3 regions of the Streptomyces sp. NPDC107575 genome follow, and region 2 is predicted to be linked to each of the others. Evidence: predicted binding sites of a transcription regulator. Region 2 holds the regulator's gene; each other region holds the start of a gene.
What was found. The regulator HrcA, encoded in region 2, represses chaperone genes, less so after heat shock. The targets are predictions, from matches to a motif close to TTNGCACTCNGNNNNNCNGAGTGCNAA.
Positions count from the first base shown of each region.

Region 1: groL (chaperonin GroEL) is a predicted target of HrcA. The motif match lies at 2,091-2,117, and genes of this name have one in related genera.
Region 3: groES (co-chaperone GroES) is a predicted target of HrcA. The motif match lies at 2,646-2,672, and genes of this name have one in related genera.

Region 1 covers NZ_JBVKBG010000004.1:130,404-134,643, reverse strand. The annotation lists gene ACZ7L4_RS20165 (hypothetical protein) at 1-100, shown strand, start outside; gene groL (chaperonin GroEL) at 336-1,961, opposite strand; gene ACZ7L4_RS20155 (cold-shock protein) at 2,269-2,475, opposite strand; gene ACZ7L4_RS20150 (ubiquitin-like small modifier protein 1) at 2,908-3,183, opposite strand; gene thrC (threonine synthase) at 3,234-4,240, opposite strand, start outside.
Region 2 covers NZ_JBVKBG010000003.1:878,994-883,233, forward strand. The annotation lists gene ACZ7L4_RS17265 (nitronate monooxygenase) at 1-194, opposite strand, end outside; gene dnaJ (molecular chaperone DnaJ) at 377-1,516, opposite strand; gene hrcA (heat-inducible transcriptional repressor HrcA) at 1,517-2,533, opposite strand; gene ACZ7L4_RS17280 (MBL fold metallo-hydrolase) at 2,677-3,414, shown strand; gene ACZ7L4_RS17285 (DUF3097 domain-containing protein) at 3,449-4,240, shown strand, end outside.
Region 3 covers NZ_JBVKBG010000004.1:464,750-468,989, reverse strand. The annotation lists gene ACZ7L4_RS21825 (SDR family NAD(P)-dependent oxidoreductase) at 1-350, shown strand, start outside; gene groL (chaperonin GroEL) at 446-2,071, opposite strand; gene groES (co-chaperone GroES) at 2,193-2,501, opposite strand; gene ACZ7L4_RS21810 (polysaccharide deacetylase family protein) at 2,738-3,370, opposite strand; gene ACZ7L4_RS21805 (polysaccharide deacetylase family protein) at 3,367-4,240, opposite strand, start outside.

The DNA of each region.
Region 1 (4,240 bases), on a different contig from region 2:
GCTCGCCTCCCGCGCCCTCCACCAGGCGCAGGCCGCCGCCACCAGCGCGGGGCGCGCGGGGCGCGACACCTGGAAGTCCTTCCAGGAGAACGCCGCGTAGACGCCCCCCGCACGGGGCTCCGCCCCGGACCCCGCGCCTCAAGCGCCGGCGGGGCTGGATTTTACCCACTCGCCGCAGGGGCTTGATTTTTCAAGCCCCTGCGGCGATTGAGCAGCGGGGTCCGGGGCGGAGCCCCGTGCGGGGGGGGCGCAACGAAAAACGCCCGAGGGCGGCACCGACTCGCGAAGAGTCGGTGCCGCCCTCGGGGTTACGGACGGGCTGAACCGCGAGCGGCTCAGAAGTCCATGTCACCGCCCGGCATGCCGCCACCGGCCGGCGCAGCGCCCGCCTTCTCCGGCTTGTCGGCGATGACGGCCTCGGTGGTGAGGAAGAGCGCGGCGATGGACGCGGCGTTCTGCAGCGCGGAGCGCGTGACCTTCGCCGGGTCGATGATGCCCTCGGCGATCATGTCGACGTAGTCACCCGTCGCGGCGTTCAGACCGTGACCGACGGTCAGGTTGCGCACCTTCTCCACGACGACGCCACCCTCGAGACCACCGTTGACGGCGATCTGCTTGAGCGGGGCCTCGAGCGCGAGCTTCACGGCGTTGGCGCCGGTCGCCTCGTCACCCTCGAGCTCCAGCTTGTCGAAGACCGCGGAGGCCTGCAGCAGGGCCACGCCACCACCGGCGACGATGCCCTCCTCGACGGCCGCCTTCGCGTTGCGAACGGCGTCCTCGATGCGGTGCTTGCGCTCCTTGAGCTCGACCTCGGTGGCCGCGCCCGCCTTGATGACGGCCACGCCGCCGGCGAGCTTGGCGAGGCGCTCCTGGAGCTTCTCGCGGTCGTAGTCCGAGTCGCTGTTCTCGATCTCGGCACGGATCTGGTTGACGCGACCCTGGACCTGGTCGCTCTCACCGGCGCCGTCGACGATCGTCGTCTCGTCCTTGGTGATGACGACCTTGCGGGCGCGGCCGAGCAGGTCGAGACCGGCGTTCTCGAGCTTGAGGCCGACCTCCTCGGAGATGACCGTGCCGCCCGTGAGGATGGCGATGTCGCCGAGCATGGCCTTGCGGCGGTCACCGAAGCCCGGGGCCTTGACGGCGACGGACTTGAAGGTGCCACGGATCTTGTTGACGACCAGGGTCGACAGGGCCTCGCCCTCGACGTCCTCGGCGATGATCAGCAGCGGCTTGCCGGACTGCATGACCTTCTCGAGCAGCGGAAGGAGGTCCTTCACGTTGCCGATCTTCGAGTTGACGATCAGGATGTACGGGTCCTCGAGCGAGGCCTCCATACGCTCCATGTCGGTGGCGAAGTACGCCGAGATGTAGCCCTTGTCGAAGCGCATGCCCTCGGTGAGCTCGAGCTCCAGACCGAAGGTCTGGGACTCCTCGACCGTGATGACGCCTTCCTTGCCGACCTTGTCCATGGCCTCGGCGATGAGCTCGCCGATCTGGGTGTCGGCGGCCGAGATGGAGGCGGTGGAGGCGATCTGCTCCTTGGTCTCCACCTCCTTGGCCTGCTCGAGGAGGGCGGCGGAGACGGCCTCGGTGGCGCGCTCGATGCCGCGCTTGAGGGCCATCGGGTTGGCGCCGGCGGCTACGTTGCGAAGGCCTTCGCGAACGAGCGCCTGGGCCAGGACGGTCGCGGTCGTCGTGCCGTCACCGGCGACGTCGTCCGTCTTCTTCGCGACCTCCTTGACCAGCTCGGCGCCGATCTTCTCGTACGGGTCCTCGAGCTCGATCTCCTTGGCGATGGACACACCATCGTTGGTGATCGTGGGGGCGCCCCACTTCTTCTCGAGGACGACGTTGCGACCCTTGGGGCCCAGGGTCACCTTGACGGCGTCGGCGAGCTGGTTCATGCCGCGCTCGAGGCCGCGCCGTGCCTCCTCGTCGAACGCGATGATCTTGGCCATGTGAAGTGGTCCTCCCGGACGGGGTGGCTAACGCAAAAGGACCGTGCTGGTGCCCGCGACGGACGGCCTGCGCGCCTTGTGGTTCCTTGCCCCACCCGGCCTGCGGACCTCACCGACCCGATCCAAGTTTTGTCACTCTCACTCGGAGAGTGCTAAGCCCAATGATTAGCACTCGACCCCTGCGAGTGCAAGGTGCTCTCCTGAACGCGAACGCCACCGGGGCAGCACGAAGGGCCCGCCCCCGGTCAACCGGGAGACGAGCCCTCCATGACGTGCGACGTACAAGCTTGCAGTCTGACGCGCGCGTTCAGCCGGCGGCCACGCGGACCATGTCGGCCTGCGGCCCCTTCTGGCCCTGCGAGATCTCGAACTCGACCCGCTGCCCCTCCTCGAGGGTGCGGTAGCCGTCCATCTGAATCGCGCTGTAGTGGACGAAAACATCCGCACCACCGTCGACCGCGATGAAGCCGTACCCCTTCTCCGCGTTGAACCACTTGACGGTGCCCTGAGCCATGCCTAACTCCCCTATTACTGGCCCTTGCGCAGGACCGCACTTCGCGGACCCGGGTCAGACCTCACGCCCCATGGGATATGGGGGTGTGCGCCGGAACGCGTCGACCGCGGCTGAATGTATCTGCCCAACTGCCGTCTGCAACAGGTCAATCGGACGAGAATTCTGGGCACGCCAGATCGGGGAAACCGGGCCAACTCACCGGATCCCCGGGCAAGTCGGGCCGCGTAAATGCCGTAAAAGGCCCGAAAGGGCTGGGCACTTTGGCTGCTTCTTGTCGGGCGACGGGCGAGAACTCATATGCGCCCGTCATGCACCGCTCGCGGAAACGCAGCAGCTTCCCCAACTGTACCGCGCTCAACCATGCAGAATTGCCCCCTCCGCTTCTCTCGCGGAGGGGGCAATTCGGATAACTCTGTGTAGACCTACAAAAGATCAGCCGCCCGCGACGGCGGGAATGATCGAGACCCCGGCGCCGTCCGGCGTCGCCGTCTCCAGGCCCTGCTCGAAGCGGACGTCGTCGTCGTTCACGTAGACGTTCACGAAGCGGCGCAGCTTGCCCTGGTCGTCGAGGACGCGGGCGGCGATGCCGGTGTGGTTCTTCTCGAGGTCGGCGATGACATCGGCGAGGGTCGCGCCCTCGGCGGCGACCTCGGCCTGGCCGCCGGTGTAGGTGCGCAGGATGGTGGGGATGCGAACGTTGACGCTCATGCGGTGACTCCCGGTGCTACAAGTTCGGTTGGCTCAGTGATCGGCTGGGCTCAGTGGTCGGCGGCGAGACCGGCGTCGCGGAACGCGTCCAGGCTCGGCCGGATGGTGGCGGTGGCCTGCGAGGACTCGGCGACCGCGTCGAGGGTCTTGAGCCCGTCGCCCGTGTTCAGGACCACCGTGGTGAGCGACGGGTCGATCTGGCCCGCCTCGATGAGCTTCTTCGTGACGCCCAGGGTCACACCGCCGGCCGTCTCCGCGAAGATGCCCTCCGTGCGCGCGAGCAGCTTGATCGCGTCGACGACCTGCTCGTCGTTCACGTCCTCCACGGCGCCGCCGGTGCGGCGCGCGATGTCGAGGACGTACGGGCCGTCGGCGGGGTTGCCGATGGCGAGGGACTTGGCGATGGTCGTCGGCTTCTGCGGGCGGACCACGTCGTGGCCGCCCTTGTAGGCGACGGAGACCGGGGAGCAGCCCTCGGCCTGGGCGCCGAAGAGCTTGTACGGCTTGTCCTCGACGAGGCCGAGCTTGATCAGCTCCTTGAGCCCCTTGTCGATCTTCGTGAACTGGGAGCCGGACGCGATCGGGATGACCAGCTGGTCGGGCAGCTGCCAGCCGAGCTGCTCGCAGATCTCGTACGCGAGCGTCTTTGAACCCTCGCCGTAGTACGGGCGCAGGTTCACGTTCACGAAGCCCCAGCCCTCGCCCAGCGGGTCGCCGATGAGCTCGGAGCAGAAGCGGTTCACGTCGTCGTAGTTGCCCTCGATGGCGACGAGGTCACCGCCGTAGACACCGGCCATGACGACCTTGCCCTGCTCCAGGTCGTGCGGGATGAACACGCAGGAGCGGAAGCCGGCGCGGGCGGCGGCGGCGCCGACGGCGCCGGCCAGGTTGCCGGTGGAGGAGCAGGAGAGCGTGGTGAAGCCGAAGGCGCGGGCGGCCTCGATGGCCTGCGCGACGACGCGGTCCTTGAAGGAGTGCGTCGGGTTGCCGGAGTCGTCCTTGACGAACAACTTGCCCTCGGCGACGCCCAGTTCGCGGCCCAGGTTGTCGGCCTTGA
Region 2 (4,240 bases):
AAGGGGCGGCCGGTGAGCGCCCGCACCTGTTTGATCTCCTGGTACATCCCGTCGGCCGTCTTGTACCCGGCGGCGAGGAAGCCGAGCCCACCGGCCTCGGTCACGGCGGCGACCAGGGCGGGCCGGGAGGCGCCGCCCGCCATGGGGGCCTGCACGATCGGGAGGGGGCAGAGATCGGTCAGTGCGGAGGACATGCCCGCATCGTGCCACGTCCCCTCCGGGGTGCCGAATCGACCCGGGCCCCGTCCGCACACGTCACGGGGCTCCGCCCCGGACCCCGCGCCTCAATCGCCGGCGGGGCTTATTTGAAGCCCCTGCGGCGATTGAGCAGCGGGGTCCGGGGCGGAGCCCCGAGGCCGTGACGCCGGTGCGGCGATCAGCGACCGTTGAACGCGTCCTTCAGGCGGGAGAAAAGACCCTGCTGGCCCGGCTGGAACTGGCCCGTGGGCCGCTCCTCGCCGCGCAGCTTGGCCAGCTCGCGCAGCACCCGCTCCTGCTCCGGGTCCAACTTCTGCGGCGTCATGACCTCGACATGCACGATGAGGTCACCACGACCGCCGCCCCGCAGATGCGTGACACCGCGCCCGTGCAGCGGAACCGACTGGCCGGACTGGGTGCCGGGCCGGATGTCGATCTCCTCCGTGCCGTCGAGCGTCTCCAGCGGCACCTTCGTGCCGAGGGCCGCCGCCGTCATCGGGATGGTGACGGTGCAGTGCAGATCGTCGCCGCGCCGCTGGAACGTCGGGTGCGGCAGCTCGTGGATCTCCACGTACAGGTCACCGGCGGGGCCGCCACCGGGGCCGACCTCGCCCTCGCCCGCGAGCTGGATCCGCGTGCCGTTGTCCACACCGGCCGGGATCTTCACCGTGAGCGTGCGACGGGACCGGATCCGGCCGTCGCCCGCGCACTCGGGGCACGGCGTCGGGACGACCGTGCCGAAGCCCTGACACTGCGGGCACGGCCGCGAGGTCATGACCTGGCCGAGGAAGGACCGCGTCACCTGCGAGACCTCGCCGCGCCCGCGACACATGTCGCAGGTCTGCGCCGAGGTGCCGGGCGCGGCGCCCTCACCGCTGCAGGTCGTGCAGACCACAGCCGTGTCGACCTGAATGTCCTTGGTGGTGCCGAAGGCCGCCTCGTCCAGCTCGACCTCGAGCCGGATCATGGCGTCCTGACCACGGCGCGTGCGGGACCGGGGCCCCCGCTGCGACGCCGTGCCGAAGAAGGCATCCATGATGTCCGAGAAGTTCCCGAACCCGCCGGCGCCGAAGCCACCGGCCCCGCCGCCTCCGCCGGCCTGCGACAGGGGGTCGCCCCCGAGGTCGTAGACCTGCTTCTTCTGCGGGTCGGAGAGCACCTCGTAGGCGGCGTTGATCTCCTTGAAGCGCTCCTGAGTCTTCGGGTCCGGATTCACGTCCGGGTGAAGCTCACGCGCCAGCCTTCGGAAGGCCTTCTTGATTTCGTCCTGGGAAGCGTCGCGGCGCACGCCGAGTACGGCGTAGTAGTCCGTGGCCACTTACGACTCCGCCAGGATCTGTCCGACGTAACGTGCCACTGCGCGTACTGCTCCCATCGTTCCCGGGTAATCCATGCGGGTCGGGCCGACCACGCCGAGCTTGGCCACTGCCTCGCCGCCCGAACCGTAGCCGACCGACACGACGGACGTGGAGTTGAGTCCCTCATGGGCGTTCTCGTGACCGATCCGTACGGCCATGCCCGAATCTCCCAGCTCGCCAAGGAGCTTGAGGAGCACGACCTGCTCCTCCAAGGCTTCCAGAACGGGCCGGATGGTGAGGGGAAAATCATGTCCGAAGCGAGTGAGATTGGCGGTACCGCCGATCATCAGCCGCTCCTCGGTCTCCTCGACGAGTGTCTCCAGAAGCGTGGAGAGCACCGTGGAGACCGTGCCCCGGTCCTCCTGCTCGAAGGCCTCGGGCAGGTCCTGCACCAGCTGCGGCACGTCGGCGAACCTGCGGCCCGCGACACGGCTGTTCAGCCGGGCCCGCAGGTCCGCGAGGGAGGTCTCGCCGAACGGCGCCGGGCAGTCGATCATCCGCTGCTCCACGCGCCCGGTGTCCGTGATCAGTACGAGCATCAGACGGGCGGGCGCGAGCGACAGCAGCTCGACATGGCGCACGGTGGACCGGGTCAGGGACGGGTACTGGACGATCGCCACCTGCCGCGTGAGCTGCGCGAGCAGCCGCACGGTGCGTCCGACGACGTCGTCGAGATCGACGGCGCCGTCCAGGAAGTTCTGGATGGCGCGCCGCTCGGGCGCGGCCATCGGCTTCACGGCGGTGAGCTTGTCGACGAACAGGCGGTAGCCCTTGTCGGTGGGGATGCGCCCGGCACTGGTGTGCGGCTGGGCGATGAATCCCTCGTCCTCCAGGGCAGCCATGTCGTTGCGCACGGTCGCCGGCGAGACCCCGAGCTTGTGCCGCTCGGTGAGCGCCTTGGAGCCGACGGGCTCCTCGGTGCCGACGTAGTCCTGGACGATGGCGCGCAGCACTTCGAGCCTGCGTTCATTGAGCATCGGCGCACACCTCCAGAAACAGCCGTTGCGTTCGTCGCTTGCGATCTTCCTGCTTTGGCACTCCCTGTCGGCGAGTGCCAATCGTCCCCGGCTCAGTGTACGGCCGGTGGGTACGGGCCCGGCAAGGGCGCTAGCGTCGAGGTATGGAGCTTGCGCATCGGATCGACTGGGCCTCGGCGGGCTGGGAGGGGCTGGCGCCGAACGTGGGGCGGGTGCGGTTGCCCGGATGGGACTGCACGACCGGTCTCGTGGTCGGTGAAGACGCGGCGCTCTTGATCGACACGGGATCCTCACTCCGTGAAGGGGCCCGGCTGCGCGCCGACGCCCGCGCGCTCCTCGGGCCGCACCGGAGAGTGACGCATGTCGCGCTGACCCACCCCCATTTCGACCATGTGCTCGGCACCGCCGCGTTCGCGGGGGTCGAGGTGTACGGGGCGGTGGGCGTCGACGTCCTCTTCGAGCACGGTGCCGAGGGGCTGCGCGCCGACGCCGTGCGGCACGGGGTCGCCCCGGAGGAGGCGGCCGAGGCGGTCGACATCCTCGTCACGCCGCCGCACCGGGTGTGCGGCGAGTGGACGCTCGACCTGGGTGGCCTGACGGTGCTGCTGGCGAACATCGGTCCCGCGCACAGCGGCCACGACCTGGCGGTGCTGGTTCCTGGTACGCCGGAGATCGTCTTCTGCGGCGACCTGGTGGAGGAGTCCGGCGAACCGCAGGCGGGGCCGGACGCGGCTCCCCACCACTGGCCGGCGGCGCTCGACCGGCTCCTCGACCTCGGTGGCGAGGACGCGGTGTACGTGCCGGGGCACGGTTCGGTGGTGAATGCGGAGTTCGTCCGCGCGCAACGTGCCACATTGGCGACGCGTTTCGGCGTGTCGTAGCCGGGGACCTGGGACTTCTCTTATCGTCCCTCGAATGCGCCAGTACTCTGCCGACCTGACTCCCCCGTGGAAGCGGAACAAGCCGACCCCCGAGGTGCCGGCCGAACCGGACCTCGTCGTCGAGGAGGTCACCACGGGGTTCTGCGGAGCGGTGATCCGGGTGGAGAAGACGGCGCAGGGGCCGACGGTCACCCTGGAGGACCGCTTCGGCAAGCTCCGCGTGTTCCCGATGGAGCCGCGCGGCTTCATGATCGACGGCAAGGTCGTCACCCTCGTACGTCCCTCTGCGCCCGCCCCGACGCGACCGGCCCGCAGCGCGTCCGGTTCGGTGGCGGTGCCCGGTGCCCGCGCCCGGGTGGCCCGCGCGGGCCGCATCTACGTGGAGGGCAAGCACGACGCCGAGCTCATCGAGCGGGTCTGGGGCCACGACCTGCGCATCGAGGGCGTGGCGGTGGAGTTCCTCGAGGGCGTCGACGACCTCCCCGCGGTCGTCTCCGAGTTCGCGCCGGGGCCGGACGCGCGGCTCGGGGTGCTGGTGGACCACCTGGTGCAGGGCTCGAAGGAGTGGCGGATCGCCCAGTCGGTGACGAGTGAGCACGCGCTGGTCGTGGGTCACCCGTACATCGACATCTGGGAGGCGGTGAAGCCCTCGTCGGTGGGCATCGAGGCGTGGCCCCGCGTCCCGCGCGGGCAGGACTGGAAGACGGGGGTGTGCCGGGCGCTCGGCTGGCGGGTGGCGAACACGGGGGAGGCGTGGCAGCACATCCTGTCGCGGGTCCACTCCTACAAGGACCTGGAACCGGCGCTCCTGGGCCGCGTCGAAGAA
Region 3 (4,240 bases), on a different contig from region 2:
TCGTGCCCCGCGGCACGTACGGCGCGTCGAAGGCGTGGGTCGTGCAGTTCACGCAGGGCGCGGCGAAGGACCTCGCGGGCAGCGGCGTGCGGCTGATGGCGCTGTGCCCCGGCTTCGTGCGCACCGAGTTCCACGAGCGCGCCGGCATGGGCACGGGCAACATCCCGAAGTGGATGTGGCTCGACGCGGACAAGCTGGTCGCGGCGGCGCTGCAGGACCTCGCGCGGGGTCGCACCCTCTCGATCCCGGACCCCCGGTACAAGGCACTGATGGGCGTCGTGAAGGTGACCCCGCGGGCCCTCCTCGGCGGCATCACGTCCCGCACGGGCCGCAAGTACGGTCCGCAGTAACGCTCCTACCCCCTTGCAAGGCAAACGCCGAGGCCCGGCCCCCCGCGACGGGGAGCCGGGCCTCGGTCGCTTCTGGCGAAGCGAAGTGGAGCGGGTCAGTGCGAGTGACCGTGCCCGTGGCCGGCGGCCTCGGGCTCCTCCTCCGCCGGCTTCTCGACGACCAGGGTCTCGGTCGTGAGCAGCAGGGAGGCGATGGACGCGGCGTTCTCCAGGGCGGAGCGCGTGACCTTGACCGGGTCGATGACGCCGGCCTTGACCAGGTCGACGTACTCGCCGGTCGCGGCGTTGTAGCCGTTGCCCTTGTCGAGGTCCTTGACCTTGGAGACGATCACGTAGCCCTCCTGGCCGGCGTTCTCGCCGATCCAGCGGAGCGGCTCGACGACGGCGCGGCGGACCACGGCGACACCGGTGGCCTCGTCGCCGTCCTTGCCGAGCGAACCGTCGAGCACCTTGGAGGCGTGCACCAGGGCGGAGCCACCACCGGAGACGATGCCCTCCTCGACCGCGGCGCGGGTCGCGGAGATGGCGTCCTCCAGACGGTGCTTCTTCTCCTTGAGCTCGACCTCGGTCGCGGCACCGACGCGGATGACGCAGACGCCGCCGGCCAGCTTGGCCAGGCGCTCCTGCAGCTTCTCGCGGTCCCAGTCCGAGTCCGTGTTCTCGATCTCGGCCTTGATCTGCGCGACGCGGCCCTGGACGTCCTCGGACTTGCCGCCACCGTCGACGATGGTGGTGTCGTCCTTGGTGATCGTCACGCGGCGCGCGGTGCCCAGCACCTCGAGACCGGCCTGGTCGAGCTTGAGGCCGACCTCCTCGGCGATGACGGTGGCACCGGTGAGGGTGGCCATGTCCTGCAGCATCGCCTTGCGGCGGTCACCGAAGCCGGGGGCCTTGACCGCGACGGCGTTGAACGTGCCGCGGATCTTGTTCACGACCAGGGTCGACAGGGCCTCGCCCTCGACGTCCTCGGCGATGATCAGGAGCGGCTTGGAACCACCGTTCTGGATGACCTTCTCCAGGAGCGGGAGCATGTCCTGGATCGAGCCGATCTTGCCCTGGTGGATCAGGATGTACGGGTCGTCGAGGACAGCCTCCATACGCTCCTGGTCGGTGACGAAGTACGGGGACAGGTAGCCCTTGTCGAAGGCCATGCCCTCGGTGAAGTCGAGCTCCAGGCCGAAGGTGTTGGACTCCTCGACGGTGATGACACCGTCCTTGCCGACCTTGTCCATCGCCTCGGCGATGAGCTCGCCGACCTGGTTGTCCTGGGCGGACAGACCGGCGACGGCGGCGATGTCGGACTTCTCGTCGATCGGGCGGGCGGTCGCGAGGAGGTCCTCGGACACGGCCTTGACCGCGGCGTCGATGCCCTTCTTCAGGGCGGCGGGGGAGGCACCGGCGGCGACGTTGCGCAGGCCTTCCTTGACCAGGGCCTGGGCGAGCACGGTGGCGGTGGTCGTACCGTCACCCGCGATGTCGTTGGTCTTGGTCGCCACCTCCTTCACCAGCTGCGCGCCGAGGTTCTCGTACGGGTCCTCGACCTCGACCTCACGGGCGATCGTGACGCCGTCGTTGGTGATGGTGGGGGCGCCGAACTTCTTGTCGATGACGACGTTGCGACCCTTGGGGCCGATCGTCACCTTGACCGTGTCGGCAAGCTTGTTGACGCCGCGCTCGAGGGCGCGACGGGCGTCCTCGTCGAACTTCAGGATCTTCGCCATGGAGCTGAGTCAGTCCTCTCGAAAAAGCGAACCGCGCCCCTCGCACCCGGCATTATCAGCGGGGGCCAGGGGCGCGGTTCAAAGCATTCTGCTTCAGTGAAGCTGGGAAAGCTTGGGTGAATTACTTCTCGACGATCGCGAGCACGTCGCGAGCCGAGAGGACGAGGTACTCGTCGCCGTTGTACTTCACCTCGGTGCCGCCGTACTTGCTGTAGAGCACGACATCGCCGACCTTGACGTCGAGCGGAAGGCGCTCGCCGTTCTCGAAGCGGCCGGGACCCACGGCGAGGACGGCGCCCTCCTGGGGCTTCTCCTTCGCGGTGTCCGGAATGACCAGGCCAGAGGCCGTGGTCTGCTCGGCGTCGAGCGGCTGGACCACAATGCGGTCCTCGAGCGGCTTGATGGCAACCTTGGAGCTGGAGGTCGTCACGATCCGGTCTCCCCCTTCGGAGATCTCACGGGGTTAACAGTCTGGGGTGGCGACCAGGTGGATCCGTCGTCGCGGGTGCCGGACCTGCCCGTCGCTGTTGGCACTCTCCACTGGTGAGTGCCAGAGCCGAGACTATGACCGCGATTAGCACTCGGTCAAGCGGACTGCTAATCGACGGCAGATCTTCGCCCCGGTCTTCGCTCCGGTCCTCGCTCCGGTCCTCGCTCCGGCTCGGCTCACAGATAGTCCTCCAGGGCCGCCACCTCGTACCCCTCGGCCGCGATGCGGCGCAGCAGGCGCGGGGTCGTCTCCGCCGTGGCCCCGAGGATGTCCCCGGGTCGCAGCGGGCCGCCCTCAGGCGCGCGCCACAGGACGATCGCGTCGACGCCGCACTCGGCCGCCGCCTGGAGCGTGTTCCCGTCGTACGCGCCCCGGGGCGGGTGGAGCAGTCGCGGGGCCGCCCCGAAGCGGGCCCGCACGCGGTCGCGCTGGCCGCAGATCTCGGCGTGCTGCTCCACGTATCCGAGACCGGGCAGCAGGGGCCTGGTGAGGGTGCGGTTCTGCACCCGGGCGCCCAGCGAGCCGAGTTCACCGAGGCCGTCCCCGCCGGGGCCCGCGAGGAACAGCGAGACCGGGAGGCGCCGGTCGCGGATCAGGTCGGCGAAACGGGGGTCACGTCCTGCCCCGTCCTCGTACGCGAGGAAGACCACCTTGTCGCCGGTCGGGACGCGGGAGACGACCGGCGGGACCGCCGCCCCGGCGCCCGGCGCGGGACGCGGCGGCGGGGCGGCCTCCCGCGCGCACCCGGCGAGCAGCACGGCGGCCAGGGCGCAGGCGGACAGCCGCGCCCACGGCCCGCGCGGTGTCACAGGTAGTCCTCCAGGCGCGCCACCGCGTACCCCCTGTCGGTGAGGTACTTCATGAGGTTGCGGATCATGTCGGGCATCGTGCCCTTCCAGTCCTTCCGGCCCCGGAAGTGCGTGAGCAGGATGTCGCCCGGATGGATGCTGCGGTCCCACTCGCGGTAGTCCATGCGGTCCACGAACGCCTCGGCGTTCCAGATCGGGGCGTACTCGATGCCGCAGGCCTTGGCGGCGCGCAGGGTGTCCCGGTTGTAGTCGCCGAAGGGCGGGCGGAAGAGCGTGGGCCGCTTGCCGTACTTCTTCTCGATGACGTCCTGCATCCCGCAGATCTCCTGCTTCTGCCGCGCGTACGAAAGCCCGGGCAGGAACGGGTGGTGGAGCGTGTGGTTGTTGAGGGTGACGCCGCGGGCCTGCATCTTCTTGAAGTAGCCGTACCGCGGCCTGACCTCGGCGTCGGTCAGGAAGGCCGTGTACGGGATCCGCAGCTCGCTCATCATCTTCAGGAACCGCGGGTCCTTCTCGGCGCCGTCGTCGATGGTGAGGAAGACGACCTTGTCCTTGGTCGGGATCGTCGTGAAGACGGGCGGCAGGCCGAGCTTCTTCTGGCCGTCGACCTCGAAGCCCTTGCGGGGCTCGATGGCCGGCTTCTTCGCGGGCGGGGGCGGAGCGGTCAGCGGTACGTCGGCGAGGCCCCAGCGCTTGCTCGCGGCGACGAGCGCGGCCCGCTGGGCGCGCAGCTTCGTCGCGTACGCGTCGAGGGCGCGGGCGGGGGCGCCCTGGAGGCCCTTGTGCGCCTGTTGGCCGGGGGCCGGTCGCGCGGGCTGGGTGTCGTCGCCGCCCGCGCATCCGGTGGCGAGGGCGGAGGCGGCGAGCAAC